DNA from 3 places in the Agrobacterium sp. 5Ca39 genome. Region 1 is predicted to be linked to each of the others. Evidence: predicted binding sites of a transcription regulator. Region 1 holds the regulator's gene; each other region holds the start of a gene.
The links. Region 1 encodes LexA, which represses DNA repair genes until DNA is damaged. Its sites were predicted from a motif close to TGTTCNNNNTGTGTTCNG; they were not measured.
Positions count from the first base shown of each region.

Region 2: a site for LexA is predicted at 4,969-4,986, ahead of ruvC (crossover junction endodeoxyribonuclease RuvC). Genes of this name have one in related genera too.
Region 3: a site for LexA is predicted at 5,470-5,487, ahead of ACZ47E_RS01900 (energy-coupling factor ABC transporter ATP-binding protein). Genes of this name have one in related genera too.

Region 1 is NZ_AP026436.1:1,025,274-1,036,707, reverse strand. Features, by position in the region: gene pdhA (pyruvate dehydrogenase (acetyl-transferring) E1 component subunit alpha) at 1-742, opposite strand, end outside; gene ACZ47E_RS05060 (FtsB family cell division protein) at 896-1,213, opposite strand; gene eno (phosphopyruvate hydratase) at 1,507-2,781, opposite strand; gene kdsA (3-deoxy-8-phosphooctulonate synthase) at 2,919-3,764, opposite strand; gene ACZ47E_RS05045 (VOC family protein) at 3,761-4,642, opposite strand; gene lexA (transcriptional repressor LexA) at 4,958-5,680, shown strand; gene ACZ47E_RS05035 (glutathione S-transferase family protein) at 5,933-6,610, shown strand; gene ACZ47E_RS05030 (ComEC/Rec2 family competence protein) at 6,630-9,104, opposite strand; gene gltA (citrate synthase) at 9,367-10,656, shown strand; gene lpxB (lipid-A-disaccharide synthase) at 10,786-11,434, opposite strand, start outside.
Region 2 is NZ_AP026437.1:1,913,431-1,920,271, reverse strand. Features, by position in the region: gene ACZ47E_RS22560 (5-formyltetrahydrofolate cyclo-ligase) at 1-409, shown strand, start outside; gene ACZ47E_RS22555 (TIGR00282 family metallophosphoesterase) at 482-1,306, shown strand; gene ACZ47E_RS22550 (MBL fold metallo-hydrolase) at 1,419-2,261, shown strand; gene ACZ47E_RS22545 (pyridoxamine 5'-phosphate oxidase family protein) at 2,299-2,802, opposite strand; gene ACZ47E_RS22540 (YebC/PmpR family DNA-binding transcriptional regulator) at 3,001-3,747, shown strand; gene ACZ47E_RS22535 (LLM class flavin-dependent oxidoreductase) at 3,803-4,804, opposite strand; gene ruvC (crossover junction endodeoxyribonuclease RuvC) at 5,028-5,540, shown strand; gene ruvA (Holliday junction branch migration protein RuvA) at 5,570-6,187, shown strand; gene ruvB (Holliday junction branch migration DNA helicase RuvB) at 6,310-6,841, shown strand, end outside.
Region 3 is NZ_AP026436.1:397,740-409,173, reverse strand. Features, by position in the region: gene fabI (enoyl-ACP reductase FabI) at 1-215, shown strand, start outside; gene ACZ47E_RS01930 (histidine phosphatase family protein) at 251-844, shown strand; gene ACZ47E_RS01925 (DUF1344 domain-containing protein) at 1,061-1,321, opposite strand; gene ACZ47E_RS01920 (hypothetical protein) at 1,362-1,658, shown strand; gene aroC (chorismate synthase) at 1,757-2,854, shown strand; gene ribB (3,4-dihydroxy-2-butanone-4-phosphate synthase) at 2,867-3,967, shown strand; gene ACZ47E_RS01905 (winged helix-turn-helix domain-containing protein) at 4,237-5,433, opposite strand; gene ACZ47E_RS01900 (energy-coupling factor ABC transporter ATP-binding protein) at 5,546-6,226, shown strand; gene ACZ47E_RS01895 (energy-coupling factor transporter transmembrane component T family protein) at 6,223-6,828, shown strand; gene ACZ47E_RS01890 (biotin transporter BioY) at 6,860-7,423, shown strand; gene ACZ47E_RS01885 (histone deacetylase family protein) at 7,449-8,384, shown strand; gene ACZ47E_RS01880 (exodeoxyribonuclease VII small subunit) at 8,387-8,641, shown strand; gene ACZ47E_RS01875 (pirin family protein) at 8,940-9,863, shown strand; gene dxs (1-deoxy-D-xylulose-5-phosphate synthase) at 9,965-11,434, shown strand, end outside.

The sequences.
Region 1 (11,434 bases):
GCGCCTGATCGGCCGCCGCCTTGACGGCGCGCACATCCATGCCATCCACCTGAATGCCTGGAATGCCGAAGGACTGGCCACGCAGCGAATAGTTCGACTGGGCGGTGGCGCGGGCGGTCGAGGTGCCCATGGCATAACGGTTGTTTTCGACGATATAGATGATCGGCAACTTCCAGAGAGCGGCCATGTTGAAGCTCTCATAGACCTGGCCCTGGTTCGCCGCGCCGTCACCGAAGTAGGTCACGGAGACGTTGTCGTTACCGCGATAGCGGTTGGCGAATGCGAGGCCGGTGCCGAGCGACACCTGGGCGCCGACGATGCCGTGACCGCCATAAAAATGCTTCTCTTTCGAGAACATGTGCATGGAGCCGCCCTTGCCTTTCGACAGACCGCCCTTGCGGCCGGTCAGTTCGGCCATGACGCCACGGGCGCTCATGCCGCAGGCGAGCATGTGACCATGGTCGCGATAGGCGGTGATGACCTGGTCGCCCTCTTTCTGAGCCATCTGCATGCCAACGACGACAGCTTCCTGGCCGATATAGAGGTGACAGAAACCACCGATGAAGCCCATGCCATAGAGCTGGCCGGCCTTTTCTTCAAAACGGCGGATCAAAAGCATTTCACGATAGGCGTGAAGCTCTTCTTCCTTCGAGAAGTCGGGGCTGTTCTTGCCGGTGAATTCGGTTGCGGACTTTGCCGTTGTCTTGCGGCCGGATACGGTCGCTGATTTTCGCGGCGCCATTCATCCCTCCCTGAGTTGCCGTTTGAATGGATAGAGTGGCGCGTACCATATGCAAGAAAGCGCCATGCAGCAATGCTTTAAACGCATGGCACATATTCACGCTAAGATGCTGTGAATAAATCAAAAATGTTGAATTAACCTAATCTCGGTTAATCAGAAATATGTGTTCATGATGACGATTTCGTCCGTTCGGGACATGTTCAGCTGGTACCGGGAAATCTCGTCGATCATGTCCCGTTCAAGCGAACCGTCACTCAACAGTTCCACCTGACGCTCCAGCGCCACGCGCGCCTGTGTCAGCTTTGCAAGCTCCGCCGTCCGGGTAATACGCTGCCGTTCCAGCCGCTCCGTTGCCTGAAGGCCGAAATCGCCATGGATCGAATGATAACCGAAGTAGGAAAGAAAAGCGATGGTAATGGCTGGAACGATCAGCCGACCGAATCGTCTCTTTTTATGATGCCTGGTCCACATGCCGGAGAGATGCCTCAAAACGCGTAACGTGAGTCTGAGACTAGAGCGGATTGTTTAACTATCCGTTGACCTTAAATTCCAATCGGCAATTGGGCATGAAAAAGCCCGCCGGAGGGCGGGCTGGATTGGCGGGGGACCTGCCCTCCCCACCGTCATCCTCGCCCTTGAGGCGAGGATCCAAAAACGTACCGTGGTGGATCCTCGGGTCAAGCCCGAGGATGACATCTCATATGTAGATGCGTTTTTCACCACCTATGCCCGCAAGACAGCGGGCCCAGAAACCCGAACGCAAATTAACCGCGCAGGATTGAACGGCCGGCGTAAGCAGCCTGGGGGCCGAGCATTTCCTCGATACGGATCAGCTGGTTATACTTTGCGAGCCGGTCGGAACGGGCAAGCGAGCCGGTCTTGATCTGACCGCAGTTCGTGGCAACTGCGAGATCGGCGATGGTCGAATCTTCGGTCTCGCCCGAACGGTGCGACATGACGGCGGTGTAGCCGGCCTTGTGGGCGGTTTCGACCGCGTCCAGCGTCTCGGAAAGCGAACCGATCTGGTTGACCTTGACGAGGATGGAGTTGGCGACGCCCATCTTGATGCCGTCGCGAAGACGCGCGGAGTTGGTGACGAAGAGATCGTCGCCGACCAGCTGGCACTTATTGCCGATGAGATCGGTCAATGTCTTCCAGCCGTCCCAGTCGTCTTCAGCCATCCCGTCTTCGATGGAAATGATCGGGTACTTGGCAACGAGGTCAGCAAGGTATTCAGCCATGGCGCCCGATTCCAGCGTGCGGCCTTCACCCTCGAGAACGTATTTGCCGTTTTTGAAGAATTCGGTCGATGCACAGTCGAGGCCGACATACATGTCTTCGCCCGGACGGTAACCGGCCTTTTCGATCGACTTCATGATGAAATCGAGCGCGGCAGGCGCGCTTTCGAGACCGGGAGCGAAACCGCCTTCATCGCCGACATTGGTGTTGTGGCCCTGCGCGGACAGTTCTTTCTTCAGCGTGTGGAACACTTCCGAACCCATGCGCACGGCTTCGCGGATGTTTTCTGCGCCAACCGGCAGGATCATGAATTCCTGGAAGTCGATCGGGTTGTCGGCGTGGGCCCCGCCGTTGATGATGTTCATCATCGGAACCGGCAGCAGATGCGCGTTCGGGCCGCCGACATAACGGTAGAGCGGCAGGCCGGAGGCTTCGGCAGCAGCCTTGGCGATGGCGAGCGACACGCCGAGAATGGCGTTGGCGCCAATGCGCGACTTGTTCGGCGTGCCGTCCAGCGCGATCATCATCTGGTCGATCTGGATCTGGTTTTCAGCATCGAAGCCGCCGATGGCGTCGAAGATTTCGGTGTTGACGGCTTCAACGGCCTTTTCCACGCCCTTGCCGAGATAACGCTTGCCGCCATCACGCAGCTCAACCGCCTCATGCGCGCCGGTGGAGGCGCCCGAAGGAACGGCGGCACGGCCCATGGAGCCGTCTTCGAGGTACACATCGACTTCAACGGTCGGGTTGCCGCGGCTGTCGAGGATTTCGCGCGCGATGATATCGGTAATGGCAGTCATGGTCTCTCCCTTGGGAATGGAACAGATATTTTCCGTCGCCTGTCTTAGACGATGGCGAAGAAATTACAATGACGGCAGGCCGTAGAAAGGGAACCACCGCCATTTAAAATCGATTGGCACGGCACCGCGCCCGCCGCTCAGGCTTTCGCGATGGCGTCGAAGGCCAGCAGCTTTTCGAGCAGTTTCGGCATATCCTTCAGGTGAACCATGTTCGGGCCGTCAGAAGGCGCATTGTCCGGGTCCTCATGGGTCTCGATGAAGAGGCCTGCGACACCAACGGCGACAGCTGCGCGAGACAGCGTTTCGACAAATTCCCGCTGACCGCCGGTGGAACCGCCCTGCCCGCCCGGCTGCTGCACCGAGTGGGTGGCGTCGAAGACAACAGGTGCGCCGAGGGATGCCATGATCGGCAGAGAACGCATGTCGGAGACCAGCGTATTGTAGCCGAAGGACGCGCCGCGTTCGCACAGCAGCACATTGGGGTTGCCGCTTTCATTCAGTTTGGCGAGCACGTTCTTCATGTCCCATGGCGCCAGGAACTGGCCTTTCTTGACATTGATGACTCGGCCGGTTTTTGCGGCGGCAACGAGAAGATCGGTCTGACGGCTGAGGAAGGCCGGGATCTGCAGCACATCCACCACTTCGGAAACGATGGCGCACTGTTCTTCGGTGTGAATGTCGGTCAGGACCGGAAAGCCGAATTCCTTCTTGAGATCGGCAAAGACCTGCATGGCACTGTCCAGACCGATGCCACGCTTGCCGGAAAGCGAGGTGCGGTTCGCCTTGTCGAAGGATGACTTGTAAACGAGGCCGATTCCGAGCCCGTCACAAAGCTCCTTCAAGACACCCGCAATCATGAAGGCGTGCTCCCGGCTTTCCATCTGGCAGGGGCCGGCGATCAGTGAAAAACGCTCGCTATTGCAAAAGGAAACCTTGCTGGCGCCCTGGCCGGCGGTGACTTTGAGATTGTTCGTGACGCTCATCTTTTTTCCTCGAAGGCGAAATCGACGCCCTGTCCGGGTGCTGCGGGCACCACCAGACGGCCGCCCGCTTCTGCGCTGGACACGCCATTAGCAGCAAGTACCGTCGCTGTCACGGCAAGATCGTCAACGGAAAAGACGACGCCCATGCCGCGCAGGCCCTCACCGTTTTTTCCCGCAGCCTTCGGGTCGACGCCAGAAAGGGCGGGTCTTTCACTCAGCCTCACCCTTGCATTGCCGGTTTCGAAAACGACATCACCATCCGGAGACACAACGCCGTTGCAGCCGAAAACCGTTTCTATCAAGTGGGTGTCACTCCGCGTACCGGAACACAGCACGATCTCGCGAAGGCCCAGAACTCCGTTCTGGTGACGTTCCAGTGCAGCACGGTCCCCCGGCAGTGCCTGCAGGCGTTGACAACTGAAGAGGAAGAAATCCGCAGCCGATCCGCTTGCCGCGAAAGCAAGCCGGAACGCCGCCTCGCCTGACGATCCGTCCGGCATTTGCATGGGCCGCGAAAATTCGAAGACCTCGCCGGCCGATACGCCGGACGCCACGAATCTCCGGTGATCGGCACGAGCGTCAGCAGTGGAGGCCACAAGGGCAGAAAAACCTTCCTGTCCGTACGATCGCCGGAATGCCTGATCCCTGCCGGTGAAAACATCGCCTCTCTCGACCGACGCGATATAGCTGACCCGGTCAGCAATTGTCAGAGGCTCCAGATAGGTGCCATCCCTGAAGAACACACAGGCATTCTCCGTGCCGAACGGATGGAGAGCCTGTGGCGCGACCGTAAAGCCAAGGACCTTGAGCCGCGCGGCCGCTACCGCAAGGTCCCGAGCGGGCAGAACGAGATGATCGACGCGATGCCTGTCAGCCATAAATCTTGCCTTTTTGACGCGCCCGGCGCAGATGCCGGGTATTGAAGCTGACAAAAGCACGAAGAGCGCCGGGAATGCAAATGACCGGCCTGCGCGTCGATTCCGGTATCGGCAAAGGCTGGAGTTCAAGAAAGCGACGGCATCCCGCCCGTCAGTCATCGTTTCCCGCTTCGGCGTTGTCCCTAAGATCAAATCACGATCAGAGACGCATCCTTCACGAAATTTTAGGGGATTGCGGAACACATATGGAACATATAGTGTTCGTTCTGTATTTGTTTCGCGACTTCAACGACGATTCTCAAGGGTGTTTTCCTCATGCTCACGCGCAAACAGCAGGAATTGCTTCTCTTCATTCATGAAAGAATGAAAGAGTCCGGCGTGCCGCCCTCCTTCGATGAAATGAAGGACGCACTCGATCTTGCCTCCAAATCCGGCATCCACCGGCTGATCACCGCTCTGGAAGAGCGAGGGTTCATTCGCCGGCTACCTAACAGGGCGCGAGCGCTTGAAGTGATCAAGCTGCCGGAGGCCTATGTGCCCGGTGCGAGGCCGCAACGGGGCTTCTCGCCGAGCGTTATTGAAGGCAGCCTCGGCAAGCCCAAGATGCCAGAGCCCGCCCCTGCCCCAAAGGCGCCTGCGAACGATATAGCAGGCGTGGCAACCGTGCCCGTCATGGGCCGGATCGCTGCCGGTGTGCCGATCTCAGCCATTCAGAACAATACGCATGACGTGGCGGTTCCGGTGGACATGCTTGGCTCGGGCGAACATTACGCGCTCGAGGTCAAGGGCGATTCGATGATCGAGGCCGGCATCTTCGATGGCGATACCGTCATCATTCGCAACGGTAACACCGCCAATCCCGGCGATATCATCGTGGCGCTGGTGGATGACGAGGAAGCGACGCTGAAGCGCTTCCGTCGCAAAGGCGCTTCGATCGCACTTGAAGCAGCAAACCCTGCCTATGAGACCCGCATTTTCGGACCTGATCGGGTTAAAATCCAGGGCAAGCTGGTAGGGCTGATCCGCCGGTATCATTGATGCTGCTGCCGGTCCGGATAAGGCCGGAGCGGTCGATGAGCGATAAATCAGGCCTTCAAGATGAACGGCGCGTCATTCCACTCGAGTGATGCGCCTTTTCTTTTTAATGGCGGCGAAGGCGGCTTTGCCAGAGGACGTCGGCAGGGATGGCGCCCCACCCATCAATTGGCGTTATGGGAGCGATGGATTCTTTGCGATATTCCGGGCCGGGCCGCTGGTATAAAAACCCGCTTCACAATCAGGAGACCCGCAATGTACGATCTTTATATCGCCAACAAGAATTACTCCTCCTGGTCGCTGAGGCCATGGGTCCTGATGCGCACGCTCGGTATCGCCTTCGAGGAGAAACTCGTCCCGTTTGGTGAAGGCGTGTCATTCTCCACCTTTTCCCCAACTGGCAAGGTGCCTTGCCTCGTCGATGATGGCGTGACGATTTGGGAGTCACTCTCGATCGCCGAATATCTTGCCGAACGTCATCAAGGGGTATGGGCAAGCGACAAGCATGCGAGAGCCTGGTCGCGGTCGGCAGCAAGCGAAATGCATGCGGGATTTTCGTCCCTTCGCAATCTCTACCCCATGTCCGTTGGCGTTCGTGTCAGACCGAACGTCAGCGATGCCGGGCTTGCGGCGGATATAAAGCGTGTCGATGCGTTGTGGAGCGAGGGCCTGTCGAATTTCGGCGGTCCCTATCTCGCCGGTCAGAAGTTCACGGCGGTGGATGCCTTCTACTGCCCTGTGGCACTCCGTTTCCAGACGTATGGCGCAGACCTTTCTCCTGCGGCAAAAGCCTATTGTGAGCGACTGCTCGCTCTGCCTTCCATGCGCGAATGGTATGAGGCGGGACTGAAGGAGACCTGGCGTGACGCGGCACATGAAGAGGAGATCGCCGGAATCGGCGAATTGACGATGGATCTACGCGCAAAGGCCTGACGATCCTTGCCGGTGGCGATCATTGCGACGCCGCCAGCAGACGGGTGATCGTTTCAGGCAATTCACGGTCGAAACGCCCGGTTTTCCAGTCATAATATCGATGTTCACTCCACGGGCGGTTTGCGCCCGCGGTTGACGCCCGTAGCCGACCGACAACGCCGGGCTGATCGCTCCTCGCGAAGTCTATCTCCACGGAACCGATGCGCCGCAATATGTCGCGGTTGAGGAGTAACGCGCCCGAGCGACACTGTGCAAACGACGTTCTGCGGGAAACAATGACGATGTCGGCAATGTCACATGCCTTTCCGGCGAGGCGGCCGTCTTCCAGTACGATGATCCATTCGCCGCTTTCCGCACGCGCCACGCACCAGCGACCTGACTTGCATGTAAAAATTCCAGGCGCTGCATCCTTCAACGCAGCCGCCATGTCTCGTCCCACAGCCTTTATTTCGTCCCGCGTGAGCTTTGATTTCTTGGTGAGTGCGATGCCGGACGCGGTTGGAACGTCTTTTCTGAGGATAACGGGCGCGAGCGGTTTCTCCGGAAGCAGCAGCGCCCTTTGCCACTGGTCATAGATGAAGCCATGCGGCCGGGTTTTTGTGGCATAAACCTTGTTCTCGTCCAGAAGCGCGACCAGAGAACCGTCTTCGTAAACGAGGAGATCGGGCAGATCGCGCTGAGATGTCGCTGCCGAGAGGCCGAAGGCAAGCAGCAGAGGCGGAATGCCCAAAAGCGCAAGGCGGCTGCGCAGCAGGGTCAGCAGCAGGAAGCCAGCCGAGGCGATGCCGATGAACCAGCCATGCGGACGTCCGGTCGCGGCGCTGCCACCCCAGGAGGCGACTTCGTCCGCGACCTCTATGACCAGCGCCATGCCATGGCCCATGACCTTCAGGAATGGCGCGTCGAGCCCGAACGGCATCAGCAGCATGGCAATCAGACCGAAGGGCATGACGATCAGCGACATGAGCGGCGTGGCGGCGAGATTGGCAAAAAGTCCGTAGGTGGTGACACGCTGGAAATGTTCGGCAGAATAGATTGCTGTCGAAAGCCCACCGATCAGCGACGTTGTGATAACGCCGCCGATCACGGCACCTGCCGTTTGCGCTACCGTCACCCAAGCCGGTTTTCGCCCGGTAAAAAGACGCTCGCGGTCAATGCGCCAGCGGCTCCAGGCTGCATAGGCAGAAACGAGCGCGATCGTTGCGGCAAATGACATCTGAAAGCTTGGACCCATCACTTCGGACGGGGACAGCGCCAGTATCACGAGGGCGGAGAGCGCAACATTTCTCAGGCTGAGCGAGGGCTGATCGAAGAGCACCGCAATCAGCATCACGGACATCATCAGCCAGGCCCGCTCGGCGGAAACTGCGAAACCGGAAATCAGATAGTAGCAAAGTGTCATCAGGAGCGCTGCGAAGGCGGATATCTTCTTGACCGGCCATCGCTGGGCAAAGGCTGGGAAAAGGCTGAATGCGAGCCTCATGCCGACAAAGAAGATGCCTGATGCCAAGGCCATGTTGAGCCCGGATATGGCAACGATATGAGCCAGCCCCGAGACCCGCAGCGCCTCCATGGTTTCCGGCGATATGGCTTGTCTCTCATCGGTGACGATGGATGCAGCGAAGGCACCCGCATCGCCGCCGATCGTCGTGCGAATGCGCTCGGCGACGGCGGCACGCAGGCGATAAAGCCACATGTCGGCCATCTCCAGCCAACCCTCGGCCCCAAGGTCCGCCGTCGCCACCGCCTGGGGCGGCTGATAAAAAAAGCCTGTCGCGCCGATGCCCCGGAAATAGGATGAAAAGGCAAAGTCGTTCAATCCCGGCAAAGCCGGTCCGGACGGTGGAGAGAGCCGTGCCTTGCCGCGTATGGTCGCGCCGATGGGCATGGCGTCGCCGCCACCGCGCGCAAGGAGCGACACCCTCCCCGGCAGACGCGTTAGTGACGGCGCTTCAGTGGAGTGGAGCTGCACCAGATACCGCCAGTCGCCCCGCGCATCCACCTCCCGGCGCACCACCTTGCCGGTGAGGGTGGTGGTGACCGGCGTGTCCAGAAGGATGGTCGCCGCACGGCGGGTTTCCAGTTCGGCAAAAAGCATGCCGAGCAACAAGAGGGCGACAAGGCTGCACGCCCTTCCCACCGTATCAAGGCGGTATCGGTTGAGAAGCGCCAGTGGGGCCGCGACTAAAAATGCGACGATCAGAAGGGGCAAGGAAGGCGCGGTGTCGAGAGAAAACCAGAGGATCGCTCCGCAACCGATGACAACGGGTACGAAAAGAAAATCGTGCCCGAATGCGCGTTCTTCCGTCAGCCAGACGGCAACTTTTCGAGAAACGGAAACGCCGGGTTCGGGCCTGTCGACCAGAGGCGGCAGAACAGGGATCGCGACGGCGCCGGTCCGCTGCAGCGGAAACAGGATATCCACCGTGCCGGGGGCGTTTCCCTGCATCGTTTCGGCATATCCGAAATGCTGTTTTTCCCCTTGACCAAGCATTCTGCGCCGCGCCCCTGCCGCACTGTAAACAGGTTTGCAGAGGGACGCCCGAGATTGCAATGCTTTCCTTTAACCGCGCGTTGACTGAGATTGAATTGCTTCGATCGACGAGGCCAAAAGCAACGCATTTGCGTTTGCCGCAATGCACAATTTGACCTTTGGATAGCTTGGCATCTGCGACAGGATCATATAGCTAATCGGTAGACGCTTAACCGCGGGGCGTGTCTCAACGCCCCCACCCGCATGTTTTCGGAGGATCAGTATGACGGAAAAAAGCGCTACAGTGACACTTGGCGACAAACAGGTCGAACTCCCTGTCAGGGAAGGCACGATCGGGCCGAGCGTCGTCGATATCGGCACGCTGTACAAACACACGGGCTCCTTCACTTACGACCCGGGTTTCACGTCGACGGCCTCCTGCGAATCCAAGATCACCTATATCGACGGTGACGAAGGTGTTCTCCTGCACCGTGGCTTCCCCATCGAACAGCTCGCCGAACAGGGCGACTTTTTGGAAACCTGCTATCTGCTGCTTTACGGCGAACTGCCGACGGCGGCACAGAAGAAAGATTTCGATACCCGCGTCACGCGCCACACCATGGTGCACGAGCAGATGAGCCGCTTCTTCACCGGTTACCGTCGCGACGCACATCCGATGGCCGTCATGTGCGGCACGGTCGGCGCTCTCTCGGCCTTTTACCACGACTCGACCGACATCACCGATCCGCATCAGCGCATGGTCGCATCGCTTCGCATGATCGCCAAGATGCCGACGATCGCCGCGATGGCCTACAAGTACCATATCGGCCAGCCCTTCGTTTACCCGAAGAACGATCTGGATTACGCCTCCAACTTCCTGCACATGTGCTTTGCCGTGCCGTGCGAGGAATACAAGGTCGATCCGGTTCTGGCCCGCGCCATGGACCGCATCTTCATTCTGCATGCCGATCACGAACAGAATGCCTCCACCTCCACGGTGCGTCTTGCCGGTTCGTCGGGCGCCAACCCGTTCGCCTGTATTGCGGCCGGCATTGCCTGCCTCTGGGGTCCGGCACACGGCGGCGCCAACGAAGCGGCGCTCAACATGCTCAATGAAATCGGCTCGGTTGACCGCATTCCGGAATATATCGCCCGCGCCAAGGACAAGAACGACCCGTTCCGCCTGATGGGCTTTGGTCACCGCGTCTACAAGAACTACGACCCGCGCGCCAAGATCATGCAGAAGACGATGTATGAAGTGCTGGAAGCCACTGGCAATTCCGACGATCCGATCATGCAGGTCGCGCTGGAACTGGAAAAGATCGCCCTTTCCGACCCGTATTTTGTCGAAAAGAAGCTTTACCCGAATGTCGACTTCTATTCGGGCATCACGCTGAAGGCGCTCGGCTTCCCCACGACCATGTTTACCGTTCTCTTCGCTCTCGCCCGCACCGTTGGCTGGATCGCACAGTGGAACGAAATGATCGAAGATCCGCAACAGCGCATCGGCCGTCCGCGCCAGCTTTACACGGGTGCCGGCAAACGCGACTACGTTCCGGTTTCCAAGCGTTAATCGGCAAACCACGTCACATCAAAGGCCGGCGAGTTTTACTCGCCGGCCTTTTTGCTTGCCATTGTGGATTGGGATACACGCGGTGGGACCGGCGGCAACACAGGCCCTGACACAGCCGTGGCTTCAACCTCACTGTCTGCGGGCGTTCACGACCTCGAGGAGAATAGCCGCGCCGGTTTCGCCGGGCGGGACATCCGTGCGCAGACGTTGCTGCACCAGAGCATAACCTTCGAGCATGGCCTTCCGCTCAATTGTATCGGATGACAGGCGTTCCGCCCAACGCAGCATCGATCCGGCCCTGACCACCTCGTTGAAATACTCCGGGACGACAGCATAATCGGCAATGAGATTGGGTAGCGCACCCGTCCAGGTCTTCACCCGCTTGCTCAGCATGGTGAAAATCCAGTCGGTCTTGTAGACAGATATGGTCGGCACGCCGGCAAGAGCCAACTCAAGAATGACGGTGCCTGACGCTGCGATAGCCGCATCGGCTTCAGCAAAGGAGTTCCACTTGAAAGCAGGATCGATGCCGATTTCGGGTCTGATTTCCTGCGGCCAAGACGCCGCCAGTTCGCGGATGCGATGTTCCTGACGTGGAACGGTGGGCAGCAGAAACCGAGTCGGACCATTCCGTTCCACAAAAGCCTTCGCCGCGTGCTGGAACGGCTCCATCAGCCTGGTGGTCTCGGTGGAACGCGACCCGGGCAGAAGAAGAATCGTCTTCGGCCGCCCCTCCGCTGGAAGCGGCCGTTCTGCCCGCTTCCGACGCACCGCGAGG
Region 2 (6,841 bases), on a different replicon from region 1:
GGCAAGGGGTGGACGTCTCGTCCTTCCCGTTGTGCTGGATCGTGAAACCATTGTCTTCAGGGCTTTCGAGAGGGATACGCCGCTGGTGAAGACCGGCTTCGGCACGACCGGTCCGGGTGAGGATGCGGAGCTTCTCGATCCCGATATACTGCTCGTACCTCTGTCCGTCTTCGATGGACACGGGCAACGGGTTGGTTATGGCGCAGGCCATTATGACCGCGCCATCGCGCGGTTGCACGCCAAGGGCAAACAGCCCGTTCTCATCGGTGTCGCCTTTGACTGTCAGGAAGTGGCAGACATCCCCGCGGAACCGCACGATGTCTCGCTTCACGCCATTCTGACAGAAAGCGGTCTGCGCTGGTTTTCAGCCCCGTTGTCGATCTCCGATAGTGGGCAAAAGGCGCTTTAGCACTTTTTAAAAGATTGATTACCCGTTAGAGGGGACGAAATATCGAAACATGCGCAAGATCGGGGCGGGTGAATGAGGCTTCTTTTTCTCGGAGACATGGTTGGCAAGACCGGACGCACGGCTGTCTGGGAGCGATTGCCGGGGCTGATTTCCGATCTGAAGCTGGATTTCGTCATCGTCAACGGTGAGAATGCTGCTGGTGGTTTCGGTATCACCGAGGATATCTATCTCGAGACCATCAATGCCGGTGCCGATGTTGTCACCACCGGCAATCACGTCTGGGATCAGAAAGAGGCGGTTTCCTTCTGCGAGCGCCATGACCAGTTCCTGCGGCCCGCCAATTACCCCGAGGGTACGCCGGGCAAGGGCTCGGGCATTTTTTATGCCCGCAACGGCGCACGCATATTGGTCGCCAACATCATGGGGCGGGTCTTCATGCATCCGGAGCTGGACGACCCCTTCAAGTCGGCGGAAAGCATTCTTGCTGCCTGCCCGCTGAAGGAACAGGCGGATGCCATCATCTTCGATTTTCACGCCGAGGCGACCAGCGAGAAACAGTGCTTCGGACATTTCGTGGATGGCCGTGCAAGCTTCGTCGTCGGCACCCACACCCATGTTCCGACGGCTGACGCACAGATATTGAACGGCGGAACCGCCTACATGTCGGATGCGGGCATGTGCGGCGATTATGACAGTTCACTCGGAATGGACAAGGAAGAGCCGATCAACCGCTTTATCTCCAAGATGCCGAAGGGCCGCTTTGAGGCCGCGAGCGGGCCTGCCACGATCTGCGGTGTCGGGGTGGAGATTTCCGACCGGACTGGGCTTGCGGAAAAAATTGCGCCGCTGCGCATCGGGCCGCGACTTTCGGAAACGCTGCCTTCCTTCTGGGTTTGATCCCGCCGAAGCGTTCACAATGACGAGAGTGCCAGCCTTCAGTTGCTGATGTAACTGGACGCTCGGCAAAACCTGTCCCATCCTCTCAGCTTCGCAAGTTCAGGGGAGTGGCATGATGCTGCGCGTGCTAATGCTTGCAATAACAGGATTGATCGCCTGTTCGGGAGCGGCCTTCTCCCAGTCGGCGAGCCGTCCTCCCGTCAGCCAGTGCCAGGCGATCGCCAGCGCCATTCCGGGCGTGATGTTCGCGCGCTTCGATGCGCGCAATGTTCAGCTGGCTCAGGCCACGGCGAAGGAAGAGGTGAAAATCAGCTTCATCGGCCACTCCACCTACCTGATCGAAAGTCCCGGCGGGGTAACGATTGCCACGGATTATAACGGTGTCTATCGCCCTCCCGTCATGCCGACGGTGGTGACCATGAACCGGGCGCATTCAACACATTTCACCCTTAATCCGGACCCGGCCATTCAATATGTGCTGCATGGCTGGAGCGATACGCCGGGAGAAAAAGCCGAGCACAAGGTGCTCGTGGGCGACGTTTACATCCGCAATGTCTCAACCGACATCCGCAACCGCTGGGGAGATTATGAGTCTTTTCAGGAAAACGGCAATTCCATCTTCATCTTCGAGGTTGCCGGGCTGTGTATCGGCCATCTCGGCCATCTGCATCATGAGTTGACGGACACGCATTATGCCGAGATCGGCCGCCTGGATGTGTTGATGGTGCCTGTCGATGGTGGTCTGACCATGGGGGCCGACAGCATGAGCAGGGTGGTCAAGCGCCTGCGCTCTGCGCTGATCCTGCCGATGCATCGCACCGGCCCGCCGCTGGAGCAGTTTCTGACCATGTTTGGCGAAAATTTCGCTATCGCCTATGCGAGCGATCCGGTCATCCGGGTCTCGATGAGAAACCTTCCCCGCCAGCCGCAGATACTGGTGCCGAAAGGCATGTAAATGGCGACGGGCGGGGAAAGGCTCGGGGAGCGGGTTCTCAGGCGAAGGTGAGGTGCTGGCGAACGCCGACGTCCGGCGTCTTGTCATCCGACATGTTTGCCTTGGCGATTTCCCAGCCGAATTTCAGCGTACGGTCCGTCGAAGCCCAGATATCGGCATCATCGACATGCAACGCCAGCATGGTCAGTTGCGGATCGCTCTTGCCGTGCTCGTACCAGGCGGCGGTGACTGAATTCCAGTATTCGTCGATCTTTGATTTGTCATCGCGCGCTTCGAGTACGCCCGAAAGGCAGGCGTGATAATCATGATCCTTGCCCACGAGGCAGAAATGCGCGCGGGATCCGGATTTGAGCGATTTTACCAGATCCGTGTCTTTTTTGGAAAAAAACCAGATCGTGTTGGTCTTGGGGTCAGCATGGGGCGCCATAGGCTGCATGTGACTGTGCAGGCCCTCAAGGCCGAGCATGCCGGCATGGACGGAATTGATCTCGTCCCAGAGCTGGCGGGCCGGGGCTTCTCTTGCTTCAGTCAGGCTGACCATATGTCTTCTCCTTCCGGTTTGGGGCTGCGGCGGAGTGGACAAGATGGCCTTCTCCGTCGCGTTCATGATCAGAACGAAGAGCGGATAAATCAGTTCCTTCTGTTGTTGCGGCAAGAGAAAGCGCCTGCGGGCTTGAACGATGAGCCTATCGCACTTATAAGGCCCGCAATCTCCAAATTACGATAAATCAGGTTTTCCATGGCTGGTCATTCACAGTTCAAGAACATCATGCACCGCAAGGGCAAGCAGGACTCCGTGCGGTCCAAAATGTTTTCCAAGCTTGCGCGCGAAATCACCGTTGCGGCCAAGACGGGCATGCCCGACCCGAACATGAACCCGCGCCTGCGTCTGGCCATCCAGAACGCCAAGGCCCAGTCCATGCCGAAAGACAATATCGAACGTGCCATCAAGAAGGCTGCGGGTGCCGAAGGCGAGAACTATGATGAGGTCCGCTACGAAGGCTACGGCCCTGGCGGCGTCGCCGTCATCGTCGAGGCGCTTACCGACAACCGTAACCGCACTGCCTCCAATGTACGATCCATCTTCACTAAGGCTGGTGGTGCGCTGGGTGAAACCGGATCGGTCTCCTTCTCCTTCGACCGTGTCGGCGAGATTTCCTATAAGGCGGAAGTCGGCGATGCAGACAAGGTGATGGAAGCGGCCATCGAGGCCGGTGCGGACGATGTTGAATCTTCCGAAGACGGCCACATCATCATCTGCGGTTTCGAAGCGATGAACGAGGTGTCCAAGGCGCTGGAAGGCGTGCTGGGCGAAGCCGAAAGCGTCAAGGCCATCTGGAAGCCGCAGAACACGGTACCTGTAGATGAAGAAAAGGCACAGTCGCTGATGAAACTCATCGACAACCTCGAGGACGATGACGACGTGCAGAACGTCTATTCGAACTTCGAAGTGTCGGAAGAAATTCTCGCCAAGCTTTCCGCCTGACGTTTTCACGTTCCTAAAAAAGGCCCCGGCAGCGATCCGCTCCGGGGCTTTTTGTTTAGGCGGCCTTTTTGATGGATGTCCGCACGTCGGCGAAAATCTCGACCGACCGCAGCCGCTTTTCGATGTCGTGGATCGGCATCGAGACAATCAGTTCGTCAGCCTGTGTTTCAGCCAGAAAACCGTCGAGATGACGCTGGATCGTTTCAGGCGCGCCAACGGCGGCAAAACGCAACGTGTGCTCCACGGAGAAGCGCTCCATCTCGTTCCAGTAGCCTTCCATGCTGTGCACGGGCTTCGGGAACTGCGTCCGCACATTGCGCCGCAGATTGACGAATTGCTGCTGTGACGAGGTAAAGAGATGCTGCGCCTCCTCGTCGGTATCGGCGCCGACACCCATCACGCCCACCATCACATAGGGCTTGTCCAGCACCTCGGAGGGCTGGAAACGCTCGCGATAGATATGGATCGCTTCCATCAGCATGTCAGGGGCAAAATGGGATGCGAAGGAATAGGGCAGGCCAAGGGCTGCGGCCAGATGCGCACTATAGGTGCTGGAGCCGAGCAGCCAGAGAGGCACGTTCGAATTCATGCCGGGTACGGCGAGGATCGCCTGATCCTGCTGAGGCGGGCCGAGATATCTTTGCAATTCGACGATGTCGTGCGGGAAATTCTCCGCACCGGCGTCGAGATTACGGCGCAGCGCCCGTGCGGTTCGCATATCTGTTCCGGGGGCGCGGCCCAGGCCAAGATCGACCCGGCCGGGCAGAAGTGCTGCAAGCGTCCCGAACTGTTCGGCAATGACGAGCGGGGAGTGGTTGGGAAGCATGATACCGCCCGAGCCGACGCGGATATGTTTCGTGGCCGCACCCACATGGGCGATAACGAGCGACGTCGCGGCGCTTGCGATGCCGGGCATGCCGTGATGTTCGGCCAGCCATATGCGGCTATAACCTTGTTCTTCAGCCTTGATCGCCATCCGGCGGGAGTTTTCGAGCGCCGCGCTGACGCTCTCGCCTTCGCCGATGGGCGAAAGATCGAGAAGGGAAAAGGGGATCATCCGACGCTCCTGCGTAATCTGGGTCTTTGCAGCGGATGTAAGGCGCGCCTGCGGATTTACCAGACAAGTCGCGTAGAATTGAAGGATGGATCAAAAAAATTGGCCTTTGCCAAAGGTCGGCACTGGGGCGACTTTGGCCCCTATTTGACGCCTGTACCCGGGAATGTTGTCGTTTTGTTCACTTATCGCTGGCAGTCTCGCGGCCGGAAAGATAAGGTACCTCATGCAAAAGACGATTCGGATCATCGGCATCGACCCCGGACTACGGCGCACCGGCTGGGGCGTGATCGACACATTGGGAAACAGCCTGCGTTTCGTCGCTTCCGGCACGGTGACTTCAGATGGCGACATGGATCTCGCCTCCCGGCTTTGCCAGCTTCATGACGGCTTGGCGGAAATCGTGCACAGCCATCAGCCCGATGAGGCGGCTGTGGAGCAGACTTTCGTCAACAAGGACGCGGTGGCCACGCTGAAACTCGGACAGGCGCGCGGCATCGCCATGCTTGTTCCGGCGCGTGCCGGTTTGCCGGTGTTCGAATATGCGCCGAACGCCGTGAAAAAAGCTGTCATCGGTGTGGGGCATGGTGAAAAGCAGCAAATTCACATGATGCTGAAAATCCTGATGCCGAAGGCCGAGTTCAAGGGTAACGATGCGGCGGACGCCCTCGCGATCGCAATCTGCCACGCCCATAATCGCGGCGGTGACAGGATGCGTCGGCTGCTGGCGGCCGGTTAATTTTAAGTCTCATTGCAGCGGGCGCGATCATGATCGGAAAACTGAAGGGCAGCATCGAGGAAATCGGCACGGATTACGTGTTGGTGGATGTGCATGGCGTCTGTTACGTCGCCTATTGTTCGGCGCGCACGCTGTCGAAAATAGGCTCCGTCGGAGAGGCCGTGATCCTCTTCATCGAAACCTATGTACGAGAGGACCAGCTCAAGCTTTTCGGCTTTCTTTCGGCGCTGGAGCGGGAATGGTTCAACCTTTTGCAGAGCGTGCAGGGCGTCGGATCGAAAGTCGCTCTTGCGGTGCTTTCCACCCTGTCGCCCACCGAGCTTGCCAATGCCATAGCGCTCCAGGACAAGGCGTCAATATCGCGTGCGCCGGGGGTTGGGCCCAAAGTGGCCGTGCGCCTCGTGACCGAATTGCGCAACAAGGCCCCGGCTTTCGCGGGCGAGGCGTCCGGGGCTATCGGACTGAAGCAGGAACTCGGGGAGGGTGTAGCCTCCGCGCCGGTGGCGGACGCCGTATCTGCACTCACCAATCTCGGCTATTCGCGTGACCAGGCCGCCAATGCGGTCGCCGCGGCGCTGAAAAATGGCGGTGAGGGCGCGGATAGCGCCAAGCTGATCCGGCTGGGGCTGAAGGAGCTTTCACGGTAAGGTGAGCCCGTTACACAAGCGTCCGGACGCGGTGTTGAATTTCGTGACGCGCCCTGGCGCGACAGCCATGTTATAGCGGCGAAGACGACCTCATGAATTCTAGAAATAATGGAATGCCCTGAATGAGCGATGCGGACAGACTGATCACCCCGGAAAAGCGCGGTGAGGACATCGACACCACCCTGCGTCCGCAGTCGCTGGACGACTTTACCGGGCAGGCGGAGGCGCGCGCCAATCTCAAGGTCTTCATCGAGGCCGCCAAGAATCGTGGCGAGGCGTTGGATCACGTGCTGTTCGTCGGTCCGCCCGGCCTCGGCAAGACCACGCTGGCGCAGATCATGGCCAAGGAGCTTGGAGTAAACTTCAAGTCCACCTCAGGGCCGGTAATCGCCAAGGCGGGCGATCTCGCCGCGCTCCTGACCAATCTTGAAGAGCGCGATGTTCTCTTCATCGATGAAATTCATCGCCTCAACCCGGCCGTGGAAGAAATCCTGTATCCGGCGATGGAGGATTTCCAGCTCGATCTGATCATCGGGGAAGGCCCGGCGGCGCGTTCGGTGAAGATCGATCTTTCCAAATTCACGCTTGTCGCCGCCACTACCCGCCTCGGCCTCTTGACGACACCGCTGCGCGACCGTTTCGGCATTCCCGTGC
Region 3 (11,434 bases), 630 kb from region 1:
GCATCGGCGACTTCCGTTACATTCTCAAGTGGAACGAATATAATGCGCCGCTGAAGCGCACCGTTTCGATTGAGGAAGTCGGCAAGTCGGCGCTTTACCTGCTCTCCGACCTTTCGACCGGCGTGACCGGCGAAATCCACCATGTCGATTCCGGTTACCACACAATCGGCATGAAGGCGGTGGATGCGCCTGACATTTCGGTGGTGAAGGACTGACGACAACCGGGAATGCTTGAAACTGGGGTATCGCCTTGCTCGTCTATGTGATCCGGCACGGACAAACGGACTGGAATGCGATACGCCGGCTTCAGGGCCAGAAAGACATTCCGCTCAATGATTTCGGCCGCCAGCAGGCGGTCGGCAATGGTCTGCTTCTCGCCCGCCTCCTGGGGGATCAGGCCGCGGATTTCGATTATGTAGCAAGCCCGCTCGGGCGTACGCGCGAGACAATGGAACTGATGCGCGGCGCGATGGGGCTCGATCCCAAGGCCTATCGCACCGACGACCGCCTCATCGAAGTTTCCTTCGGTGACTGGGAAGGGCAGACGTTGCCCGAGCTCAAGAAGGAATTTCCGGACCGGGTGAAGGCGCGCAAGGCCAACAAGTGGGATTTCATTCCCCCCGGCCAGGATGCCGAAAGCTATGAAATCCTCTCCTGGCGCATCGGCGCATGGCTCTCCTCCGTGGAGCGGCCGACCGTCTGCGTCTGCCATGGCGGCGTCATCCGCTCGATTTTCAGACTTGTTTCAGGCATGGACAAGGATGAGGCGTCGCGGACGCAAATCCCGCAGGACCAGATTTTGAAGGTCGAGATCGACAGGAACAGCGTGGAGTGGATTTCCTAGGGGCTGGCAGCTTTCCTATGATTGGCAGGACATCGCAGCTTGTTTCTTCTCTCACCCGGGGAGAGGTGGCCCGAAAGGTCGGATGAGGGGCAAAGTTGCCGGATTTCGGAGAGCTTGCCCCTTATCCCACTGCCGCGGACTTCTCCCCGTCGGCGAGAAGAAACAGGTGGCACCCGCTCGTTTCACAAAGGAGGTTTTGACTTGGTAGGCGGCTGCTTACTCCACAACCTGCAGATCGTCGACCACACGTTTCCCATCCACTTCCGTGTAGAAGACAACGACCTTCACGCCCGCTTTCAGACCTTCGAAATTGAATTCTTCCGGCACACGATAGGTCTTGCCGTCGTTCAGCGTGATACTGAGACCGTTCGCGTCGATCTTGCTGATCGTGCCTTCCACGTCGACGCTCTGGGCGAAGCCGTTGATCGGCATCAGGAGGTTGGCGGTGGCCAGAAGGGCGGCAATCATCATACGCATCGATCTAGCTTTCGTGGATTTGCGTGAAAACCTTACATGCATGAAGAATTGCCTTTCGAATGTGGCGGAAATTGCCCGCAACCATGACATTTTCGGCCCAATTGATGAACGGATTTCAAATCCTGTTCAAGCCGTTAGTGATTTTTACACCGCATTTTCCGGCAATATTGGAAAACTCGGGTTTAGGGTGGAAAACCCCGGCTCTTTTACAATTTCGTCATCTCAAAAAACCGTCGATACGGTCGAATCACTTTCCGTCGCCCATGGCGGGACTGTCGTTTTTCGTCCTTTCGCAAGTCGTGAACGGTACGTCACCTTCTTATCGCGTTTGCGATGAAAGAAAGGCTTTTGCCTTGTCCGGATTTTCCACTAAGACAAATCCGCTTGTTTTAAACGGCGCTGTCCACAGGCGCCCCGTTTTCCGGTTTGAGAATTATGTCGCATAACAGTTTCGGTCATCTTTTCCGCGTTACCACCTGGGGAGAAAGCCACGGGCCGGCACTTGGCTGCGTGGTGGATGGTTGCCCGCCCGGCATCCGGTTTACCCTTGCCGAGGTGCAGCACTGGATGGACAAGCGCAAGCCGGGCCAGAGCCGCTTCGTCACCCAGCGGCGCGAGGACGATATTGTCAAGGTCCTTTCCGGCGTCATGCTGGATGAGGACGGCGAGACGATGACGACAACAGGCACGCCGATTTCCATGCTGATCGAAAATACCGACCAGCGCTCCAAGGATTATGGCGAGATCGCCAGGCGATTCCGCCCCGGACATGCGGATTTCACCTATGACCTGAAATATGGCATTCGCGATTATCGCGGCGGCGGTCGCTCTTCCGCGCGCGAGACGGCGGCGCGTGTCGCTGCCGGCGCAATCGCGCGAAAGGTGGTACCCAGCCTCAACGTGCGCGGCGCGCTGGTGCAGATCGGCAAACACAGGATCAACCGCGACAACTGGGATTGGGATCAGGTCGATCAGAACCCGTTCTTCTGCCCTGATGCCGCCATGGTGCCCGTCTGGGAAGAATATCTCGACGGCATCCGCAAGGCCGGTTCGTCCATCGGCGCCGTTGTCGAAGTGATCGCCGAAGGCGTTCCGGCGGGTATCGGCGCACCGATCTACGCCAAGCTTGACCAGGATATTGCCTCCAGCCTGATGTCGATCAACGCCGTCAAGGGCGTGGAAATCGGTGAGGGTTTCGCCTCCGCCGAGCTTTCCGGCGAGGAGAATGCCGATGAAATGCGCATGGGCAATGACGGCAGGCCGATCTTCCTCTCCAATCATGCCGGCGGCATTCTGGGTGGCATTGCGACCGGCGAGCCCGTCATCGCGCGCTTTGCCATCAAGCCGACCTCGTCAATCCTGACCGAGCGCCAGTCGATCGATGCCGATGGCAACAATGTCGACGTGCGCACCAAGGGACGCCACGACCCCTGCGTCGGCATTCGTGCCGTGCCGATCGGCGAAGCGATGGTGGCCTGCACCGTTGCCGACCATTATCTGAGGGATCGCGGCCAGACCGGCCGGTTGAAGTGAGGTATTTCCGCCATGGCCTATGACCAGAAACGCGTTGTCGATGCCATCCGCGCTTTCGAAGCCGGTGAAATCGTTGTCGTGACCGATGATGATGACCGTGAGAACGAGGGCGATCTGATCATTTCAGCGGTCCACTGCACGGCAGAAAAGATGGCTTTCATCGTGCGCCACACGTCAGGCATCGTCTGCGCCCCCATGCCGCGCGAAGAAGCCAAGCGCCTGAACCTCAATGCCATGGTGGCCGAAAATGACAGCGCCCATACCACGGCCTTCACCGTCAGCGTCGATTTCAAGCACGGCACCACAACGGGCATTTCCGCCGATGACCGCACGCTGACGGTGCGCAATCTCGCCAATCCCAATGTCGGAGCCGCCGATTTTACCCGGCCCGGACACATTTTCCCGCTGATTGCCCGTGAGGGCGGCGTCCTGATGCGCTCGGGACATACGGAAGCCGCCGTCGACCTCTGCAAGCTGGCAGGCCTGCCGCCGATCGGTGTCATCTGCGAACTCGTCAATGACGACGGCACCGTGACGCGCGGACCGCAGGTCACTGCCTTTGCGGAGAAACACCAGCTCAAGCAGGTGTCGGTTGCCGATCTCATCGCCTACCGCCAGCGCAAGGAAACGCTGGTGGAGATGGAATCCTCCTTCACCATCGAAACGCCCTTCGGCCCGGCCAGAGCGCAGACCTACTCCCTTCCCTGGGACCGGATGCAGCACATGGCGGTGATTTTCGGCGACATCAGGGACGGTGTCGACATTCCCGTGCGCCTGCACCCGGAAAACGTCGCTGACGACGTGTTCGGCGACCGCCAGCCGGTGCGGCACTACATGCAGAAGATCGCCGAGGAAGGCCGCGGCGTCATCGTCTATCTGCGTGAAGGCTCCGTCGGCGTCGGCCAGGTTGCGGGGCGGCGCAAGGCGCGCGACCCGGACGAGGCACACGCCCAGGCCCGCTCGCGGGAAAACGAATGGCTGGAAATCGGTCTCGGCGCGCAAATCCTCAAAGACCTCGGCATCAGCTCGATCAAGCTGATGACCACGCGCGAACGCCATTATGTCGGTCTCGAAGGATTCGGCATCAAGATTTCCGCGACGGATATCGGGTGAGCCTGGGTTTTGCCTGGTCTCGCCACGCAATTGTGAGGCGAGCGGGTTCCGCCTGCTTCTTCTCGCCGCCGGGGAGAAGTCCGTGGCAGCGGGATGAGGGGGCTAGCTCTCCGTAAATCTCTACCGTTGCCCCCTCATCCGACCCTTTGGGCCACCTTCTCCCCGGCGGGGAGAAGAAATATGCCGCAACGCCGCGCTACAATGCAGTATCACGGATCGATAACCTTGAGTCCGAGGGCACCTCTCTCGCAATCATCCGTGCGAAAAACTCAGTTTTCCTCCCGCCAGCCCTCCAGATAGTTCACGCTCTCGACCCCTGTGAACTTCGCAAGCCGCGACAATTCCGCATCGAGCTTTTCCAGCCGCCCGGCCGAAGCGCGCACGCCGGGCTCGAGCCACAGGCGGCGTACATCCAGAGTGCTGCCTTTGCGCTCCGCCTTCATGTCGATGCGACCGATCAGACGGTCGCCTTCCAGAAGCGGAAAAACATAATAGCCATATTGCCGCTTTGGCTCCGGCACGAAGACCTCGATGCGATAATAAAAGCCGAATAGCCGCTCCGTGCGGTTTCGGTCACGCAGCAAAGGGTCGAAGGGGCTCAGCACGCGAACGCGGGAGGACGGTTCCGGTACGTCCGTCAGGTCGGCAGTGAAATCGGCAAAGGCATAGGACTGGCGGGCAGTGTCGCCGTCACTTGCGAGAAGCGATACCTCGCACAATTCATCGCGATGGTTTTTGACCCAGTCCCTCGCCTCCTGCGGCGTCACTAGATCGAAAAACGCGGCGATTTCGCCATGCGTGGCGAAACCCAGCCGCTTCAGCGCCTCGCGGCAGGCCCAGTCGACGAATTCGGCGTGCTCCACTTCGGTCTCGTGATGCTCACCGGGAATGACCCGTTCGGCCAGATCATAGACCTTCTGGAAGTTCACACGGCCGGCAATTGCAAGCTTGCCGGTGTGCCAGAGATATTCGAGTGCGGTCTTGGAGGGATGCCAGTTCCACCAGCCACCGGACTGGTGTCCCTCCTCTTTAAGCTCCCGCGCCAGCACCGGCCCGGTTGCGGCGATGCGCTCCAGCGTTTCGCCGAACGCGGCATCGAAACCCTCACCGTGCCATTTGCGCCAGCGTTCCTGAATGATCGGCTCGCGGCGGCGGAAGCGGTGTTTCCAATAGGGATAAAATTCCGTCGGCAGGATGGAGGCATCATGCGTCCAGTGCTCGAAAAGGGCGTGGTCCTTTTCCAGCAGCGTGGTCAGATGGTTGCGCCTGTAGGTCTGGTTGCGGGAGAAAATAATCTGGTGATGGGCGCGCTCCACCGTGCCGATGCTGTCCACCTGCACGAAGCCGAGATCGTTGATGAGCTGCAGCAGCCCATCCTTGGAAAGCGCCTTGCCGGGCGGGGAGGAAAGGCCCTGCCGCGCCAGAAAAATCCGCCTTGCTGCTTCGTTCGAAACCTTGATCGTCATGGCCCAGAAGGTATGACGGCTTTTTCGCGAATGCAATGTTCTTTTTTTGTTCCTTGTTTCACTTCTGTTGATGACGGGATATAGAACCGGAAACGAGCGCGAGGATGTAAGTTTGGAAATCCGTTTCGATGCCGCCGGTGTCGTTTTCGAGGGCCGGCAGGTCCTGCAGCCGCTGTCTTTGACGTTGACGGAACGGCGTATCGGCGTAATCGGTCTCAATGGTTCCGGTAAGACCACCTTTGCCCGGCTGATCAACGGGCTGAACAAGCCAAGCGAGGGCAAGGTTTCGGTGAACGGTCTCGACACCGTGAGCGACGCCAGGGCCATCCTGCAGATGGTCGGTTTCATCTTCCAGAATCCCCAAAACCAGATCATCCTGCCGATCGTGCGCGACGATGTCGCCTTCGGGCTGAAGCGGCTCGGCCTCGGCAAGGCCGAAACTGAAAATCGGGTGAAGGTCGTTCTGGCCGGACTCGGCATCGCGCAGCTGGAAGACCGGCGCGCGCATGAGCTTTCCGGCGGTGAGCTACAGCTTGCAGCGCTTGCCGCCCTTCTGGTGACGGAACCGCAAATCCTCATTCTCGATGAGCCAACCAACCAGCTTGATCTCAAAAACCGCGCAATCGTGGAAAGAGCCATGGCGGCGCTGTCCCAGGCGCTGATTGTCATAACCCACGATCTGCCGTTGCTTCGGGGTTTCGACCGGGTGCTGGTTTTCCATGAGGGTGCGCTTATTGCAGATGCTGCACCTGAAGCGGCGGTGGCGCGCTATCTGGAGGTGGCGTCGCGATGAAATCGCTGCATGTCGAAGGAACGGGCTGGCTTTACCGCGTCTCGCCGCGCCTCAAGCTTCTGACGCTCATGGGCTTCAGCATTGCATTGTTCCTCACCCGCGACTTGCTGGTTCTCGCATGCGCGATGGTTCTGGCCGCGCTAGCTCTGAGCGCGACGCGGCTGCCCCTCAAGGACATCGCCCTGCGGCTGCGGCCGGTGATGCTGACGATCTTCCTCGTCGCCGGCTTCAGCTATCTCCTGCTTCCGGCCCACGATGCCAGTGTCAATCTTATGCGGCTGACGGCACTTGCGTTGCTCGCCACCGCGGTCACCATCACCGTCAGCATTTCGCAGTTCATGGACGAAATTACACGTGCTGCCTCCCCGCTGGAAAGGCTGGGGCTGCTCAAGGCCGCCGATATCGGGCTTGCAGTCGGGCTGGTGGTGCGCTTCGTGCCTGAGATCGTCAACCGTTACCATGCGGTGCGCGATGCACACCGGGCGCGTGGCCTGCCCGTGCGGATGGCGACCATCATCGTGCCCCTCGTCATTATGACGTTGAAGGATGCCGATGCCATTGCCGACGCCATTGACGCGCGCGGTTTCAGAGGCCAAAGCTGACGGCCAGACAACCATCCGGAGTTTCCGAGCCATGACGACCCGCGACCTTGTGCTGATTTCGCTGTTTTCCGCCATCATCATCGCGCTCGGGCTTTTGCCGCCGATCACGCTCGGTTTCATTCCGGTGCCGATTACCGCGCAGTCGCTCGGCGTCATGCTCGCCGGCGTCGTCCTCGGCGCAAAACGCGGCACACTCGCGGTTCTGCTGACGATCCTGATTGCCGCCATCGGCCTGCCGGTGCTTTCGGGCGGACGTGGTGGTCTTTCGATCTTCACCACGCCGACAACGGGCTTCCTGATCGGCTGGATCGCAGCCGTTTTCGTCACCGGCACGCTCTCGGAAAAATTCGTCAATCGCAGCCAGTCCGCTCTGGCGCAGGGTGTTGGCTTTTTCGTCGCCAGCCTGATCGGCGGCGTGGTCGTGCTTTATGCTTTCGGCATCACCTACCTGGCGGTGGTCGTCGGTCTCGGTTTTGAAAAGGCTTTCATGGGTTCGCTTGCCTTCATCCCGGGTGATGCGCTGAAGGCCGTGCTGGCAGCCCTTGCCGGCCGCGCCGTCATGGCGGGTTATCCGCTGCTGCCGCAGCGCGCCTGAAAACACTTTCTTCGGGAGGAAAAGAATGGCGACGCGTTTATACGAACATCCGATCTTCCTCGAGCATATCACGCCTTCCGGCCATCCCGAGCGGCCGGACCGCCTGCGGTCGCTGAACATCGCGCTCGAACATCCGAATTTCGAGCGCCTTGATCGCAAAGAAGCGCCTCAGGCCAATGAGGATGCGGTGCTGCTGGCGCATCCGGAAGAGCATCTGCTTGCCGTGATGCGACAGATTCCGGAAGAGGATGGCGAGATCAACCGCATTGAGGCCGACACTTACGTTTCGCAAAAAAGCCTGCAGGCGGCGCTGACCGGCATCGGCGCCGCAATGGCGGCAGTAGACGATGTCTTTACCGGCGCTGCCGACAATGTCTTCGTTGCAGCCCGCCCGCCTGGCCACCATGCCGAGACCGCCAAGGCCATGGGCTTCTGTCTTTTCAACAATGTGGCGATCGCCGCCCGCCACGCGCAGAAGGCGCATGGTGCCGAGCGCGTCGCCATCATCGACTGGGATGTGCACCACGGCAACGGCACGCAGGACATCTTCTGGAACGACACATCCGTGCTGTTCTGTTCCACCCACCAGATGCCGCTTTATCCGTGGAGCGGCGATAAAAACGAAACCGGCGTGAAGAACAACGTCGTCAACGCACCGCTTTCTCCGAACACCGGCAGCGAACATTTCCGCGAGGCATTCAAATCACGCGTTTTGCCGGCGATTGCGGATTTTTCGCCCGATCTCATTCTCATCTCCGCCGGTTTCGACGCGCATCACCGTGATCCGCTGGCGCAGATCAATCTGGTGGGAGAGGATTTCGACTGGGCGACGGGCCGGCTCTTGGAGATGGCGGATAAATACACTTCGAACCGGGTCGTCAGCCTGCTGGAAGGCGGTTATGATCTGGAAGGGCTGGCGGAATCGGCAGCCATGCATATTTTGAGAATGATGAAGGGTTGAACATGACGGAAAATGCCAACACAGCCGATGTCAGCGGTTATTCGTTCGAAAAAGCCGTCGCCGAGCTGGAAAGCATTGTCGCACGTCTGGAACGCGGCGACGTGGCGCTGGACGAATCCATCGCCATCTATGAGCGCGGCGAAGCCCTGAAGAAGCATTGCGAAACGCTGCTGAACGCTGCCGAAAAGCGCATCGAGAAGATCCGTCTCGACCGCGCCGGCAAGCCGCAGGGTGTGGAGCCGCTTGACGGAGAGTGATTGCGTTTAGGGTGAGCGTTCGGACGGGATTCGATAAGGTAGCCACCTCCCGATTTAAACGCTAGACGTCATCCTCGGGCTTGTCCCGAGGATCTGCAATGCATTGATTTTCTTGACGTGTTTAGATCCTCGGGACAAGCCCGAGGATGACGGAGGAGAGGTTTGAGAACCTTCCCGGCCGTAAGGTGTTCTCACAATGTCGTGTTAACAAGGATCGTTGACGCTGCGTTCGATATCGCGATGCTCCCCTCCCCCTCGGTTATGCTAAACTCCCGCCAGACGATACGAGGAGCTGACCATGTCCTTCTTTCCCGGTAACGATCCCGTCGCGGGCGATGCCTTTGCCTGCGACGCCATCGAGAACCTCATCATCCCCCGCACCAGCGATATTGGCGGCTTTGCGGTGCGGCGCGCGCTACCGACGCGGCAGCGGCGGCTTGTCGGTCCCTTCATCTTTTTCGATCGCATGGGTCCGGCGATACTGAAGGCCGGTGAGGCGCTGGATGTGAAGCCGCATCCGCATATCGGGCTTTCCACCGTCACCTATCTGTTCGACGGCGAAATCAAGCATCGAGACAGTCTCGGCACCGAGCTTGTCATCCGCCCCGGCGACATCAACCTGATGACGGCCGGGCGCGGCATCGTGCATTCGGAACGCACGCCGGAAAACCTGCGCGGCCATCCGCTTTCCATGTCGGGCCTCCAGACCTGGCTTGCCCTGCCCGACCATATGGAGGAAATCGACCCGGCATTTGCCCACACGGCAAAGGAAGAGATGCCGGTGATCGATATCAAGGGCGCGTCGGGTCGTGTAGTGATCGGTGAATTCGAGGGCCTCACCTCCCCCGTTGCGGCCTTCACGGATACGCTTTATGTCGACCTGACGCTGGAGCCGGGGGCAAAGTTTCCCTTTTCCGCCGATCATGAGGAGCGGGCGATCTATATCCTGTCCGGCTCGCTGGATGTGGCGGGCGATATCTTCGCCGCCGACCAGCTGCTCGTCTTCCGGCCGGGTGACGACATCACGCTTCAGGCCGGCAGCAATGGCTGTCACATCATGATCTTTGGCGGGGCAGCGCTGAATGAGCGCCGATACATCTGGTGGAACTTCGTTTCGTCATCAAAAGAACGCATAGAACAGGCCAAACAGGAGTGGAGAACGGGACGCTTCGACATCGTTCCCGGCGACGAAGAAGAGTTTGTCCCTTTGCCGGAAGGTTGAAATTCTATAGAAGTATACGACATGCATGGTTCACCCGGCGGCTTTCGCGATGAAAGACGTTCTCACGCGCCGCGCGGGGACCACCAGAAAAGGCCGAACGATTGACCGGAATGCCACAGACACCATTGCTTGACCGGGTGAATTTTCCCTCCGATCTCAAGGAGATCGATGATCGCGACTTGCCGGAACTGGCAAGGGAACTGCGCGACGAGATGATTGACGCCGTGTCGAAAACCGGTGGGCATCTGGGTGCCGGCCTTGGCGTTGTGGAACTGACGATTGCCATCCACAAGGTCTTCAACACGCCCGAAGACCGGCTGATCTTCGATGTCGGCCATCAATGTTACCCGCACAAGATCCTGACCGGCCGGCGTGATCGCATCCGCACGCTGCGGCAGGAAGGTGGCCTTTCCGGTTTCACCCGCCGTGCGGAAAGCGAATATGATGATTTCGGCGCCGGCCATTCTTCTACCTCCATTTCCGCCGGTCTCGGCATGGCGGTGGCGGCGGGCTTGGATGGCAGCGACCGCAAGGTCATTGCTGTCATCGGTGACGGTTCCATGTCTGCCGGCATGGCGTTTGAGGCACTGAACAATGCCGGCGCGCTCGATGCACGACTGATCGTCATCCTCAACGACAACGACATGTCGATCGCGCCACCGACCGGCGCGATGAGCGCCTATCTGGCGCGTCTCGCCTCCGGCCGCACCTATATGGGTTTTCGCGATTTCGGCAAGAAGCTGACGGCGTATCTCGGCAAGACGATCGACCGCGCCATTACCCGCGCCGTGACCCATGCACGCGGTTACGTGACCGGCGGCACGCTGTTCGAGGAGCTTGGTTTCTATCACATCGGCCCGATCGACGGTCACTCCTTCGACCACCTTTTGCCGGTGCTGCGCAATGTGCGCGACAACCAGAAAGGCCCTGTCCTCATCCATGTGGTGACGCAGAAGGGCAAGGGTTATGCGCCGGCGGAAGCCGCAGCCGACAAATATCACGGCGTCAACAAGTTCGACGTCATCACCGGCGCGCAGGCGAAAGCCAAGCCGAATGCGCCGAGCTATACTAGCGTCTTTGCCGAGGCGCTGATCCAGGAAGCCACACTCGATGAGAAAATCATCGGTGTGACGGCCGCGATGCCCAACGGTACCGGCCTCGACAAGATGGCCGAGCTGCTCCCGGCGCGCACCTTCGATGTCGGCATTGCCGAACAGCATGCCGTCACCTTTGCGGCGGGGCTTGCGGCTGACGGTTACAAGCCGTTCTGCGCGCTTTATTCCACCTTCCTGCAGCGCGGTTACGACCAGCTGGTGCATGATGTGGCGATCCAGAGCCTGCCCGTGCGTTTCCCGATCGACCGCGCCGGTTTTGTCGGCGCCGACGGGCCGACCCATGCCGGCTCCTTCGACACCACTTTCCTCGCCACCCTCCCCGGCATGGTAGTTATGGCGGCCTCGGATGAGGCGGAGCTGAAACATATGGTCCGCACGGCGGCCGCCTATGACGAAGGCCCGATTTCCTTCCGCTATCCGCGCGGAGAAGGTGTCGGCGTCGAGATGCCCGCGCGT